3 regions of the Rhodococcus sp. NPDC057529 genome follow, and region 2 is predicted to be linked to each of the others. Evidence: riboswitches for the same ligand, from Rfam matches in the RefSeq annotation. Region 2 holds a riboswitch; each other region holds the start of a gene.
The links. Region 2 has a riboswitch for S-adenosylmethionine ahead of ACFU5V_RS29695 (putative leader peptide). Riboswitches for the same ligand answer to the same signal wherever they lie in the genome.

Region 1 (4,667 bases), on a different contig from region 2:
GTGGTCGGCGAGTACGGCCACCTCGACATCGCCGTAAACAATGCCGGAATCGGCGGCGAAATGGTGCCGCTCGCCGACTACCCGCTCGACGCCTGGAAGCAGGTGATCGATGTCAACCTGAGCAGCGTGTTCTATTGCCTTCAAGCCGAATTGGCGGCGATGACCTCGCCGGCCTCGGGCGGAGGGGCCATCATCAACATCGCCTCGATCATGAGCACCGTTGCGATGCCGAACATCAGTGCGTACGTGGCGTCGAAGCACGCGGTGCTCGGGTTGACGAAAGCCGCAGCAGTCGAATACGGCTCGCACGGAGTGCGTGTCAATGCGGTCGGACCCAGTTTCGCGCGGGTGGGATTCACCGCCGACAAGATCAGCGACGACGCCCAGTGGGATTCGATGGCAGCACAACATCCATTGGGCCGAACCGCGACTCCGGACGACATCGCCGATGCGGTGGCACATCTTGCGAGCGAGAGTTCGTCTTATGTCACCGGTCAGCTTCTCCTCGTCGACGGCGGATACACCGCGCAGTAGAGCGTTCACGACGGAATCGATAACAAGTGAGGCAATATGATTGACGATCACCAGGGTGCCGGCCGTGTAGCAATCGTCACCGGTGCCGGTGGCGGGATCGGCGCCGCGACGGTGCGCCGATTGGTTGCGGACGGGATCCGCGTCGCGGCCGTCGACCTCGACGAGCAGGCTGTAAAGGAGTTGGAGAGCGAACTCGGAGAATGCTGTTTGGCGGTCGGTGCCGATGTCTCCACCCACGACGGAACACGAGCGTATGTCGACGCGGCACGCGCGCATTTCGGGCGCATCGACTACCTGCACAACAACGCCGGAATCGAGGGGTCGGCGACCGCTCTCGACGAGAGCGACCCGGACCAGTTCGGGCAGGTACTCGCGGTCAACGCGGGTAGCGTGTACTTCGGAATGCGGGAAGTGCTTCCGCACCTGTATGCGCAGGGGCGAGGCGCCATCGTCAACACCGCAAGCCAGGCCGGAATCCGAGGTGTTCCCCGGCTCTCCGCGTATGCCGCCAGCAAGCACGCGGTCGTCGGACTGACCCGAAGCGCCGCCCTGGAGGCGGGGGGACGCGGCGTCCGGGTCAATGCCGTCGCGCCCGGTCAGATCGCGACCCGCATGATCGACAGCCTCGAGGAGCAGTGGGCGCCCGGCAACGCGGCAACTGTCCACGACCAGCTCATCTCGCAGATCCCACTCGGCCGATATGGCACAGCCGACGAGATCGCGACGCTGGTCGCCTGGCTGTTGTCGGATGATGCGTCGTTCGTGAACGGTGCCGTCTACACCGCTGACGGCGGAACCACCGCGTAACGACGGCACGTGCGGAGAGAGGCGCCCGGATCGTCCGGGCGCCGACCGCAGGCCTTGGCGTTCTTCGGCCGAACCGGCATAGTTGTGGTCGGTATCGAACCCGGCGCCTCGTCGAGCCGAGGAGATTCGATCTGCGAGTCCTGGCCGCGAGCGGCAAACCGATCGATCGCGGCCGTGTCGAGTCGATTCTGACTCGCAGGACGCCGGAGCCGATCAAGCAGTGCGTAGTCGATCTCGGAGTTCTCGTGACCGATGAACCGACCGTGGTTGAGGCCGATCCCGCGCTCGGGATGCCGCGTCGCCTGTGCATCCCATTGCACAGTTCGGGTGACCGATACGGCGTATATCGCCGCAGCGGTTATCCGAATTGACCAACGACGACCAGCACGGCCGTATGCAACGCGTTACCTACCCGAACACCTTCTCGAAGCAGTTCGAGAAGGGGAGGGCCTCGTAGGGCGAGAAGGTCGGGATCCGCGAGTAGCCACTCTTCTCGTACAGCCTGACCGCGTCGGGTTGCCGGTCGCCGGTCTGGAGGATCAAACGGGGTCGCCTCGCGTCTCGTGCCGCATCCTCGACCGCGGTGAGCAGCGCGGTCGAGACCCCGGTTCCGCGTTCTTCCTTGACGACGAACATCCGCTTCAACTCGAGATCGTCGCCGTTCCAGCGCAAGGCCGCGTGGCCCACGGCTCGTGGCTCCGCAGACTCGAGGTCTCTGACATACACCAGAACGGTGAGATGCACCGATTCCGGATCCACCGCATTGGTGGCTGCCCGAACGGCGTCCGACACACGATCGGAATACCTGGGGCCGACTTCCGCTGCCATGGCCGCCCGCAATGCCACCGCGTCGGGATCGGACCACGAGGCTGTGCGGACGACGAACTCGGTGCGCGTGGCGCTTTCGGTCATGACTGTTCTCCGTACGACTAGATTCGACGAATGACGGTGTCATGACGAGGACGCCTCGGTCGATAGTTGAAATCACTGCAACCTCAATGACATCCGACGAGTGAAACTCTTCCGTTCGGAGCGCGATTGGGCTAACGGGCCGATGCCGCGTCGTCGCGCCGACGGTCGTTCCGTCCGCGAATGGTGTGCCGTCAGGTGAATTTCAATCACCGGGATCGTAAAGCTACGCGTGGCCCCCTTCGTGGGCTATGGGAAGCATTGAGCATGTTGTGACGGTGCGCTTTTCGGCCTTACGTGTCGTGATACATTCATGTCGACGGTCATGAGTACCAGCATCAAGCCCTGGCTTGCTGGTCGGCAACCCTCCCGCGCGGCGGGGTGCTCCAGGTGACGACCCGGCGGAATCGACAACTGATTCCGCAAGCGCGCAAGGAGTCCGTGGACCCTGGTTCTCCGGTGCGCGTCCGCACTCCTTCGAAAGGACTTTCGTCGTGGTTCGAGCGCCCAAACCGCTACACCTGGCAGTCGAGGTAGATGGCGCGGGAGGTCATCCCGCCGCGTGGCGTGTGTGGGGGCGCCCGCCTGCCGATGTGGTCTGTCCCCGGGTTCTCCGGTCGGTCGTGGACACAGCCGAGGCTGCCGGTTTCGCGCTGGTCACCATCGACGACCGAATGGTGCCGGGGGAGGGCGCATACCCCTTGGGACGGTTGGATGCTGGGACGCGTGCGTCGTTCGTGGCGACGACGACGGCCACTATCGGGGTGGCGCCGACGGTGCACGTCCTCACCACCGAACCGTTCCATCTCGCGACGCAGCTGGCCAGCCTCGATCACGGCAGTCGGGGTCGCGCGGCATGGGTGGTCGGCTCGGACAACTCCGCGGACGTCAATGGTGCAGTCGGATTCGAGCCACGTGCCCCCGAGGCCGTACGGCGCGAGGTTCGAGACGTCATCGAGCTCGCCCGGCAGCTCTGGGATTCGTGGGAGGACGATGCCGTGATCCGCGATGCCGCGACGGGTCGCTACCTCGATCCCGACAAGGTGCACCACGTCAGGTTCGAGGGCGAATTCTTCAGCGTCGTCGGACCGCTCATCACACCCCGTTCACCGCAGGGGCAGATAGTCGTCGTGGGAGCTGCGGAACTGGGGGTGCCGGATCTTCTCGACATTGTGCTGCTGTCCGGTCGGGATGTGACCGACATCGGGATGTCGGCGGCGGGACAGCGGGCCGTGACCTTCGCCGATGTCGAGGTGATTCTCGATACGAAGACCGAGTCCGCGCAGTCGCGCCTTGCCCGCCTCGATGGGTATGCGCTGTGGCCGGACCGGGGACGCCTTCGATTCGCGGGTTCGGCACGAGACTTCGTCGACCTGGTGCGGTCCCTGGCGGACACGGTGGACGGTGTCCGGATCCATCCCGCCGTCGTCACCACTGATCTCGCCGTTCTGGTCGACGAGGTCCTTCCCATATTGCAGGAGTTGTCACTGCATCGGATTCCGAAACCGGGCTCGACGTTGCGGGAGACGCTCGGACTACGTCGGCCGCTCAGCCGCTTCGCATCGACCACCAGCTAGCCACGACCAGGCAGGAGTTTGCCATGTCCACTCCGGACACCGGAGCACCGTATGATGCCGACGCGCAGGTCCACCTCGGTGTTTTCTACCCGGGAATCGGCCCGCAGACGGTGTGGGAAGATTCCAAGGCCCCCGACCAGGTATCCCCGGAAACCTTCCTGCGGGTTGCTCAAACCTTGGAACGGGGCTTGTTCGATGCGTTCTTCCTCGGCGACGGCCAGCGTGTGCGGGAGAACCGCGGTGCGGCACTGGCCACCGACATTGCGGGCCGTCCCGACGCCATCACTCAACTGTCGGCGCTTGCCGGGGTGACCAGCCGGATCGGTCTCGTCGCCACGCAGAACACCACGTACAGTCTGCCGGTCGACCTTGTGCGGCGGCTGGGAAGCTTGGATGTCCTGTCCGACGGACGGGCGGGATGGAACATCGTCACCACCGACAACGCGTGGACCGGCGAGAACTTCCGGCGCGGTGGATGGCTGCCGCACGAACGCCGCTACGAGCGGGCCACCGAACTCGTCGAATTGGCCAAGGAATACTGGGACGCGTGGTCGCTCGCCGATGTCGCCACGGATGCCCACCAGGACAGTTGGCTGCCGGCCGACCGATCTGCGGGCATCGCACGGAACAGTGACCTTCTGCACGCCACTGCGGTCTCCACCGTTCCGTCGAGCAGACAGGGGCGGCCCGTGTTGTTCCAGGCCGGCGATTCCGTCGGCGGCCGTGACCTGGCGGCCCGCCATGCCGACGTCGTGTTCTCGGCGAACAGCGAGTTCGACGCGGCCGTTGCCTACGCACGCGACCTCCGGGCGCGACTGTCCGCTCACGGCCGGTCCACGG
Region 2 (4,667 bases):
ACGGATCCGACGTGCGGCCGACCAGGTCGGCGACCGATTTGAGAACCGCGGTGGGGCGGTAGGGGAACAGCTCCACCGAATCCCGCGTCGAGATTCCGGTGAGGACGAGGATGGTCTGCAGCCCGGCTTCGAGCCCGCAGACGATGTCGGTGTCCATGCGGTCACCGATCATCAACGTGTTCGCGGAGTGCGCGCCGATGGCCCGCAGCGCCGAGCGCATCATCAGGGCGTTCGGCTTGCCAACGTAGTACGGGTCGCGGCCGGTGGCCCGGCTGATCAATGCCGCAACGGATCCTGTGGCCGGAAGGGAGCCCTCGCGCGACGGTCCGGTGGGGTCGGGGTTGGTGGCGATGAAGCGAGCACCCCTCTCCACCAGGCGAATTGCGGTGGTGATGGCCTCGAAGGAATAGGTGCGGGTCTCACCGAGGACCACGTAGTCGGGATCGTTCTCGGTGAGGACGTATCCGATGTCGTGCAGCGCGGTGGTGAGCCCGGATTCGCCGACGACGTAGGCGCTGCCGCCGGGGCGCTGGTTCGCCAGGAACGTCGCGGTGGCCAGGGCGGACGTCCAGATCGATTCCTCGGGAATGTCCAGGCCGGTGCGGAGCAGCCGGGCGCGGAGATCGCGCGGAGTCCTGATGGAATTGTTGGTCAGGACGATGAACGGGGTGCCGGACTCCCGGAGTTCGGCCAGGAACAGGTCGGCGCCGGGGACCAGATGCTCTTCGTGGACGAGTACGCCGTCCATGTCCATGAGATAGGTCCAGCCCGGGTGCTCTACTTCGTTGCTCACCGACTCAGTATGGAGGAGCGGGAGGGTGCATGCGTGACTATGCGAGCAGCCGGAACAGGCCGATGAGACCGACGACGACGATGGTTCCCCGCAGCGCGGTGGGGGACAGGCGGCGGCCGTAGCGGGCGCCGAGGACGCCGCCGAGCAGCGAGCCCACCGCGATGAGGCCGGCGGCCGCCCAGCTGATCCGGTCGAAGGCCACGAGCGTGTACGCGGTCGCGGCGACGACGTTGACGATGAGCGACAGCAGATTCTTCGCGCCGTTCATCCGTTGCAGGCTCTCCGGCAGGATCGCGCCCATCACGCCCATCAGCAGAATGCCCTGCGCAGCGGTGAAGTATCCGCCGTACACCCCGACGGCGAACGTGCCGACGGTCAGCAGGGTGAGTCGCGTAGTGCTCAGGCCCGCCTCGTGGCTGCCGCGTTGCTTCGCCCAGGCCTGGATCTTCGGCTGCAGCACCACCAAAATCAGGGCGAGGATCAGCAGCACCGGGACGATGAGTTCGAACACCGTTTCGGGCAGGTGCAGCAGGAGCCACGAGCCGAGAATCGCACCGCACAGGGAGGCCGGGATCTGCCACCGCAGCCGCGGTCCCTGCCCGGCGAGCTCCCGCCGGTATCCCCACGTGCCGGACACGCCACCGGCGACGAGGCCGATCGCGTTCGACATCGTGGCGGTCACGGGAGGGAACCCGAAAGCCACCAGGGTGGGGAAGGTGATGAGCGTGCCGCTGCCGACGATGGCGTTGATCGCGCCCGCGCCGACGCCGGCGACGAGGATCGCGATGACTTCGAGTGGTGTCACCGAGGCGACGTTACAAGGGCCTCCGACGGCCCGGCAGCCGGGTCACGCGGCGGCGGCGATACGCGACCGCGCGTCCCATCCAACCGCATCCCCGACCGGTTGTCAGCACTTCTGCGCACGGTGATTCTTGCGTCCGCGCGACGCTATTTCCCTTGTGTTGCAGGGAAATACCCCGTGTTGACGACGTCCGGGAATGCAGCTAGTGTTCGCTTCAACCATCCAGAGCGACCGAGAGACCTGGCTCGTTGACGTCGCAGCAACCCTTCCGAATTTTTCGGGTGCGGGTGCTACCGCCGGGATCGATGGAAGGCAGCACATGAACTACCCCGCGCGCCCTGCGTGGCGCAGACGGCACATCGACCTGTGCCGTACCACCTCCTGCCACTGTTGACGAGGTCTCACCGCACGCTCACCGGGTGAAACGCCAGGTGAGCGCCTGACGCGCGCCCGCATCCCGCGGAAGACGCGCCCTCCTCCCCGTCCCGTCTCCAGGTGAAAGGCCGCCTCAGTGATGTCTGTACCCAGTGGTGAGCGAACGTGAGCGCCCCCGTCCGGGCGCGTTCGGCTGCGCCCCTCGATTCCGAACCGTCCGGCAATGGTGACCGGCCCGCGGACGCCGCGCTGGAGGTCGCACGACGGTGGCACCCGTGGCGGTGGGTGGTCAGCGCCGCCGTGCTGGTGCTGCTCGCCCAGTTCGTCCACGGCCTCGCCACCAACCCGGGGTGGGACTGGGCGACGTTCGCCAAGTACTTCACCGCCGGCTCCGTGCTGCAGGCCCTGTGGATGACGGTGAAGCTGACCCTCTGGGGGACGGTCCTCGGATTCGCGCTCGGCGTGGTGCTGGCGGTCGGCCGCCTGTCGCACAACCCGGTGCTGCAGGTGATCGCCTGGGTGTACATCTGGGCGTTCCGGTCGATCCCGCTGATCGTGCAACTCCTGTTCTGGTTCAACATCACGTACCTGTATCAGACTCTGTCGCTGGGCATTCCGTTCGGACCGGGCTTCTTGACGTTCGAGGTCAACGGCGTCATCAGCGGCTTCACCGCCGCCGTCATCGGTTTGGCACTGCACCAGGCCGCGTACTCCGCCGAGATCATCCGCTCCGGCATCATCTCGGTGGACCACGGGCAGATCGAGGCGGCCCAGTCGCTGGGCATTCCGCGTCGTCGCCAGTTCTTCAAGATCGTTCTGCCGCAGGCGATGCGCGGCATCCTGCCGAACGCCGCGAACGAGGTCATCAGCCTGTTCAAGGGAACGTCGATCGTGTCGACGATGGCGATCGCCGAACTGTTCTACCAGGTTCAGGTGATCTTCGGCCGCAACGGTCGCGTCGTACCCCTGCTGATGGTCGCGACGATCTGGTACATCATCCTGACCACGCTGTTGTCGATCGGCCAGTACTACGTCGAGCGGCACTACGCCCGCGGATCGGCCCGGGCGCTGCCCCCGACTCCGTGGCAGAAGGTCACCCGGAAATTCGCCGAGATCCGCGACGCCGGCGTCTCCGTACCGAGAGGGGCCACGAAATGACGACCGACACCCAGCAGGCGGAGTTCGCGGTCGAGGTCCGCGGAGTTCACAAGTCCTTCGGCGCACTCGAAGTCCTCCAGGGGGTGGACCTGCTGGTCCGCAAGGGCGAGGTGACGGTGATCCTGGGCCCGTCGGGTTCCGGCAAGTCCACGCTGCTCCGCACGCTCAACCACCTGGAGAAGGTCGACCGGGGCACCATCCGGATCGACGGCGACCTCATCGGCTACCGGCGCAAGGGCAACAAACTCCACGAACTGCGGGAACGCGACATCCTGAAGCAGCGGTCCCGAATCGGATTCGTGTTCCAGAACTTCAACCTGTTCCCGCACCTCACGGTGCTGGAGAACGTGGTCGAGGCACCGGTGTCGGCGCAGGGCCGCGACCGTGCCGAGGTCGAGGCCGAGGCGATCGCCCTCCTGGATCGGGTCGGCGTCGGCGACAAGGCTCACGAGTACCCGCGGCAACTGTCCGGTGGCCAGCAGCAGCGGGTCGCGATCGCCCGCGCCCTCGCACTGCGCCCGGCGGTGATCCTGTTCGACGAGCCCACGTCCGCCCTCGACCCCGAACTGGTCGGTGAGGTCCTCGCCGTCATCAAACAACTGGCACGCGACGGCGCCACCCTCGTCATCGTCACCCACGAGGTGGGTTTCGCGCGGGAGGTCGCCGACACGGCGGTGTTCATGGACGCCGGCGTCGTCGTGGAGCAGGGCCCGCCCGCGCAGGTCATCGACGACCCACAGCACGACCGCACCAAAGCTTTCCTCTCCCGAGTTCTCTGACCTCCACACCCCGGTGTGGATCCCCGAAAGGCACACATGTCCACCGCACGGTTCCGTAAGAAGATTCTGGCCTCGGCCCTCACCACCGTCGCGCTGCTCGCCGCCGCGTGCGGGGGCGGCGACGTCGAGGACGAGGGATCGGGGCCCACCTCGGCCGCCGGCTACAACCTCACCGCCGATCAGAATCGCATCACCACCGACGAGGTCGAGTCGATCGCCGCGAAGGTCCCCCAGCAGATCCGCGACCGCGGGACGCTCGTCGTGACGGGCAGCGCCGGATCGGCCCCGCCGCTGCGCTTCTACGCCGACGACGACAAGACGCTCATCGGCTCGGAGACCGACTTCGCATACCTGATCGGCGACGTCCTCGGCCTGAAGGTCGACCTGCAGGCCGCGGACTGGGCGCAGAACTTCGTCCGAATCGACTCGGGGGAAGCCGACGCCTTCATCTCCAACGTCACCGTCACCGAGGAGCGGAAGGAGAAGTACGACTTCTCGACGTACCGCCTCGACACGGTCGCGTTCGAGACGAAGAAGGACAGCGGTATCCAGATCAAGGAACCCAAGGACGTCGCGGGCCTGAAGATCGCGGTGTCCTCCGGCACCAATCAGGAAGCGCTGCTGGTGAAGTGGAGCGAGCAGAACGTGGCGGCCGGCCTCGAACCCACCGACATCACGTACTACCAGAACACCACCGACTACTATCTGCCGCTCGCGTCGGGTCGCATCGACGCCTACTTCGGCCCCAACCCGTCGTCGT
Region 3 (4,667 bases), on a different contig from region 2:
GGGGATCAGCGCCTCCAGGTCGAGTCCGCTGGCGTAGACGTTGAGGACGCCCTGGCCGAGTCCGCCCGCGAGGGCGACGAGGACGATCGGCAGCACGTACCAGCCGGGAGCCTCCGCCACCAGGTCGGCGACGTAGGAGTCGCTCAGCGTGGTGAACGTCGACGCCGTGAACGATCCGAACGCCGCGGTCAGGAACAGTCCGAAGAAGATGCCGGCCATGGTGGCCGCGACGATCGAACGGTCGCTGAACCGTTCCCGGGAGATCCGCCTGCTGTAGTCGCCGAGCGTCGGGGCGTAGGACAGCGGACCGCCGACGGCGAGGACCACGGCCAGAATCCAGGTCGGCCAGAAGCCGCCGAGCAGGTAGTCGCCGCTGCCCGCGCCGCCGTCGAAGTGGCCACCGAACGCGAAGACCCCCAGCAGGAGCAGTGCGGCGACGACGGGCAGCACGAACTTCTGGAGCGCGACCACCGTGCCGTGCCCGAACAGTGCGACGGCCACGATCTCGGCGGCGATGATGCCGTAGCCGAGGGCGAGCATGCCGTTGTCGACCGGTGTGCCGAACAGGCGGTGGGCGGCGGCGATCAGTGCGTCACCCGAGGTCCAGACCGCGATCGCCGCGTAGGCGAGGGCGAAGAGGAGGGTGAGTCCCGAGCCGATCATCCGCCCGCTCACTCCGAAGTGCGCACCACTCGACACGGTGTTGTTCGTGCCGGTGCGCGGGCCCAGGAGCGACAGGGGAGCGATGAGGAGCGTTCCGAGCCCGATGCCGATCGCGCTGGCCGCCACCGCGCTGCCGAAGCTGAGCCCGAATGTGATGGGGAGCCAGCCGAACACGATCACGGAGAACGCCAGATTGCCGCCGAAGAACACCGCGAGCATGTTGAGCGGTCGCGAATCGCGTTCCGATTCGGGGATGTACTCCACGCCGATCGTCTCGACGTGGCCGAACCGGTCCTCCGGTGGGGAGGGGGCGGTGTCGTCGAGGGGCGTCGTCGGGTCGAGATTCGTGGACACTGCGGACCTCACATTCGGGGCGGAGGTGACAGGTATCACGTCCTGTTGGCTACCGAACATATTCCAAACTGAAAATTCAGTCAATACCGGATGGTGACGTGCGCCACCGTGGGCTGCGCGGAGTTTGCGCTGCTCCGGCAATCGGGCTAGATATATGTGTGACCGCTCGTCTCATGTATTCATCAGTCATCGGAGTGCCTGTGCCTGCCGCCACCACCAGCCGAACCGTGAACCGGCACCCGGTCGCCGCCGCAGGGACGGCGCTCGACCGACGCGACATCGAGGGCGCACCGTGAGGTCGCCGATGGTCCGGTGGCAGCTGATCGGCTTCGTACTCGTCGCCGTCGCGGGGCTCGTCTACGTGGGCGCCCACTACGTGCGCCTCGACAACCTCCTCGGCTTCGGCGAATACACCGTGAATCTCGAACTGGAGACGTCGGGCGGCATCTTCACCAACGCCGAAGTCACCTACCGCGGCGTGCCGGTCGGCCGTGTCGGGAACATGTCTCTCGCCGCGGACGGCGTCGTCGTCGAATTGAGGATCGACAAGAGCGCGCCCGGCATTCCTGCGTCCGCGAAAGCCGTTGTGGCGAACCGGTCGGCGATCGGTGAGCAGTACGTCGACCTGCAGCCCTCTGCTGATCGGGGACCGTTCCTGACGGACGGTTCCCGCATCGCCGCCCGGGACACGTCCACGCCGGTGCCTGTCGAGGAATTGCTTGCCGGCACGCAGGGATTGACCGAATCCGTGCCGATCGACGCGCTCCACACCGTCGTGACCGAACTCGGCGCGGCCTTCGACGGAAAGGGCGAAGACCTTCAGTCGCTGGCGGACTCGCTGTCCGGGCTGTCGGCGTCGGGCGCCGAATCGCTCGACCGCACCGTGGCACTGCTGCGCGACGGCCGGACCGTGCTGGGCACGCAGTCCGAACAGTCCTCGGCGATCAAGGATTTCAGTTCCGACCTGGACTCGCTCGCGGATCGCCTGCGCAGCAGCGACCCCGACGTCCGGCAGCTGATCGACAACGGAAACCCGGCGAGCGGACAACTGGGGCAACTGGTCTCGGAGGCGGGACCCGGAATCACGGCCGGCCTCGCCAACCTGTCGGCCACGGCGAAGGTGATCTCCGTGCAGGCGACGGCCCTGCGCACCCTCTTCGTGTACCTGCCGGGCGTGGCGGCGGCGTCGTCGACCATCGCTCCCGACGACGGAACCGTGCACCTGGGCCTGGTGGCCGAGACGAACAACCCGCCGTCGTGCACCGTCGGGTACGAGGGCACCCAGGCGATCCTCCGGGAGATGAAGAGCCAGGATCCGAACTTCGACGACACGCAGCAGGACTTCCCGCAGAACACCGCCGCCACCTGTGCGGCCCCGCAGGGCAGTCTCACCGGCGTCCGCAGCGCGAATCGGATCGTGTTCGGCGACCCCGCCACCGTTCAGCCGTGGGACTCCACACCCAAGAAGGACCCGAACAAGCTGGACCTCAACCCGATTGCGAATCAGCTCGCCCCGCTGCTCGGAGTCACCCCCGGCTGACGCGAGCGCCGAGCCCGGATCCCGGACCCTTCCGGTGTCGAGTTGACAACTGCGCGCCGATCCTGCAATCTTCGAAACAGGTCACGAGTACCAGCGTCAAGCCCCGGCTAGCTGGTCGGCAACCCTCCACCGCGGCGGGGTGCTCCGGGTGACGACCAGGCTGAGGTTCATACCGAACCCGGCAAGCGCGGACTCCGAGAGGGCGCCGACCCTGCGACGAGTCCCTGACTACGAGGGATGTCGTGATGACTGCTGTATTGACCGCTGACGTGTGTGTTGCCCCCCTGGCTCAGGTTTCGGGTTCCGACCTGCGGGTTCCGCTCGTTCAGGGCGGCGACTGCACGTATGTGAACTTCGACTACGCGGCCAGTGCGCCGGCGTTGGCACAGGTGACGGACCGTATAGGCGCACTGCTTCCGACGTACTCCAGCGTGCACCGCGGCGCCGGTTACGCCTCGCGGGTGTCGACCGAGTGCTACGAGAAGGCCCGCGACTCGGTGGCCCGGTTCGTCGGAGCGTGTGACGACCAGGTGGTGGTGTTCACCCGCAACACCACCGACTCGCTGAACCTGCTCGCCGGTTGCGTTCCCGGCAGCACCGTCGTCCTCGACATCGAACACCACGCGAACCTGCTGCCGTGGAAGGATTCTCGCGTCGTGCGGGCCGCGGACACGCTGGCCGAGACCGTCCGGCTGCTCGTCGCCGAACTGTGCTCCAAGCCCACCGCCCTGCTCGCGGTGACGGGTGCCTCCAACGTCACCGGCGAGGTGCTGCCGATCGCCGCCCTCGCCGAGGTGGCGCATCGTTGCGGCGCACGGATTCTCGTCGACGCCGCTCAGCTGGCACCGCACCGCCGCATCGACGTCGAGGAGTGGGGTGTCGACTACCTCGCCTTCTCCGGGCACAAGCTGTACGCCCCGTTCGGCGCCGGCGTGCTCGTGGGCCGCCGGGACTGGCTCGACGCCGCCGAGCCCTACCTCGCGGGCGGCGGCGCGGTCCGGAACGTGACCGTCGAATCCACTCAGTGGGCGCCTTCCCCCGCCCGGCACGAGGCGGGAACCCCCAACGTGCTCGGCGCCGCGGCCCTCGCCGCCGCGTGCGATGCGCTGTCCGAACTGGACTTCGGCACGGTGGCCGAACACGAGGCGGCGCTCACCGGCCGGCTGCTCGACGGCCTCGGCTCCGTCGACGGCCTGGAGTTCCTGCGGCTGTGGTCGGACGCCCCCGACACCGTGGGGATCGTGACGTTCACGATCGACGGTTTCGAGCCGGGGGAGATCGCCGCCTACCTGTCCGCCGAACACGGAATCGGGGTTCGCGACGGACGCTTCTGCGCACACCCGCTGCTCGGCCGCCTCGGCAGGCCCGACGGCGCCGTGCGGGTCAGCCTGGGTCTCGGAAGCTGCTCGGAGGACGTGGATCGGCTGGTCGACGCCGTGCGCACCCTGGTGGCGGGACGCCGGAACTGGGCCTACGCCAAGGAGAGCGGCCAGTGGAATCCGGTGCCCGAGACCCGCTTTTCGCGAGACGCGCTAGTATGACGGCATGGCATCGCAGGCTGGGAGCACAATGATTGCTCACTGGTGCCGTCGGCATGTCGATCTGTGCCGAACCGCCTCGGGTATGTGTTCGAGCTGACCGGTCTTCCCGCTCCGTTTCACTCACACGCACACGTCATTCCCGAGGAACCCCTATGTCTCGAGACAATGCCTTCGTTTCCCGTCCCCTTCGCGTCGCCGTCGAGCTGACCGGATCAGGACACCACCCGGCCGCCGAGGGCGCCGCAGGCACGCGGCCGATCAACGGCGCCGACTACTGGGTGGACCTGACCGCCGACTCGACGGATCAGCTCGATCTCACGTCGTTCCCGCCGAACGTCGTCCGGATCCGGGCCGCCGACCTGCGTGAGGCGCAGCAGGAGCGCGCGCGAATCCGTGCCGAGATCGTCGCCGACGGTCGCGACCCCGACAGCGTCACCGTCCTGGTGGACCTCGAGGTGCTCATCGCCGGAGAAGCCCGAGCCGCGCGCAAGGAGCTGGCCCTCCTCGACAGTGCACTGGACACACCGCGCGCACCGGTGTCGTTGCAGTACATCGGAACTCCGGCCGGC

Region 1: it holds a riboswitch for S-adenosylmethionine, as region 2 does, so the genes downstream of both, ACFU5V_RS35370 (LLM class flavin-dependent oxidoreductase) here and ACFU5V_RS29695 (putative leader peptide) in region 2, are expected to answer to the same signal.
Region 3: it holds a riboswitch for S-adenosylmethionine, as region 2 does, so the genes downstream of both, ACFU5V_RS00100 (aminotransferase class V-fold PLP-dependent enzyme) here and ACFU5V_RS29695 (putative leader peptide) in region 2, are expected to answer to the same signal.

What each region holds. Positions count from the first base shown of each region.
Region 1 covers NZ_JBHVEY010000025.1:88,816-93,482, reverse strand. The annotation lists gene ACFU5V_RS35385 (SDR family NAD(P)-dependent oxidoreductase) at 1-534, shown strand, start outside; gene ACFU5V_RS35380 (SDR family NAD(P)-dependent oxidoreductase) at 571-1,341, shown strand; gene ACFU5V_RS35375 (GNAT family N-acetyltransferase) at 1,750-2,253, opposite strand; SAM riboswitch class IV at 2,572-2,685, shown strand; gene ACFU5V_RS35370 (LLM class flavin-dependent oxidoreductase) at 2,745-3,827, shown strand; gene ACFU5V_RS35365 (NtaA/DmoA family FMN-dependent monooxygenase) at 3,851-4,667, shown strand, end outside.
Region 2 covers NZ_JBHVEY010000017.1:139,543-144,209, forward strand. The annotation lists gene ACFU5V_RS29685 (HAD-IIA family hydrolase) at 1-754, opposite strand, end outside; gene ACFU5V_RS29690 (sulfite exporter TauE/SafE family protein) at 831-1,598, opposite strand; SAM riboswitch class I at 1,811-1,907, shown strand; gene ACFU5V_RS29695 (putative leader peptide) at 1,915-1,989, shown strand; gene ACFU5V_RS29700 (amino acid ABC transporter permease) at 2,136-3,128, shown strand; gene ACFU5V_RS29705 (amino acid ABC transporter ATP-binding protein) at 3,125-3,907, shown strand; gene ACFU5V_RS29710 (ABC transporter substrate-binding protein) at 3,944-4,667, shown strand, end outside.
Region 3 covers NZ_JBHVEY010000001.1:18,119-22,785, forward strand. The annotation lists gene ACFU5V_RS00085 (purine-cytosine permease family protein) at 1-1,017, opposite strand, end outside; gene ACFU5V_RS00090 (hypothetical protein) at 1,191-1,313, shown strand; gene ACFU5V_RS00095 (MlaD family protein) at 1,310-2,557, shown strand; SAM riboswitch class IV at 2,637-2,751, shown strand; gene ACFU5V_RS00100 (aminotransferase class V-fold PLP-dependent enzyme) at 2,803-4,098, shown strand; gene ACFU5V_RS00105 (putative leader peptide) at 4,127-4,195, shown strand; gene ACFU5V_RS00110 (hypothetical protein) at 4,251-4,667, shown strand, end outside.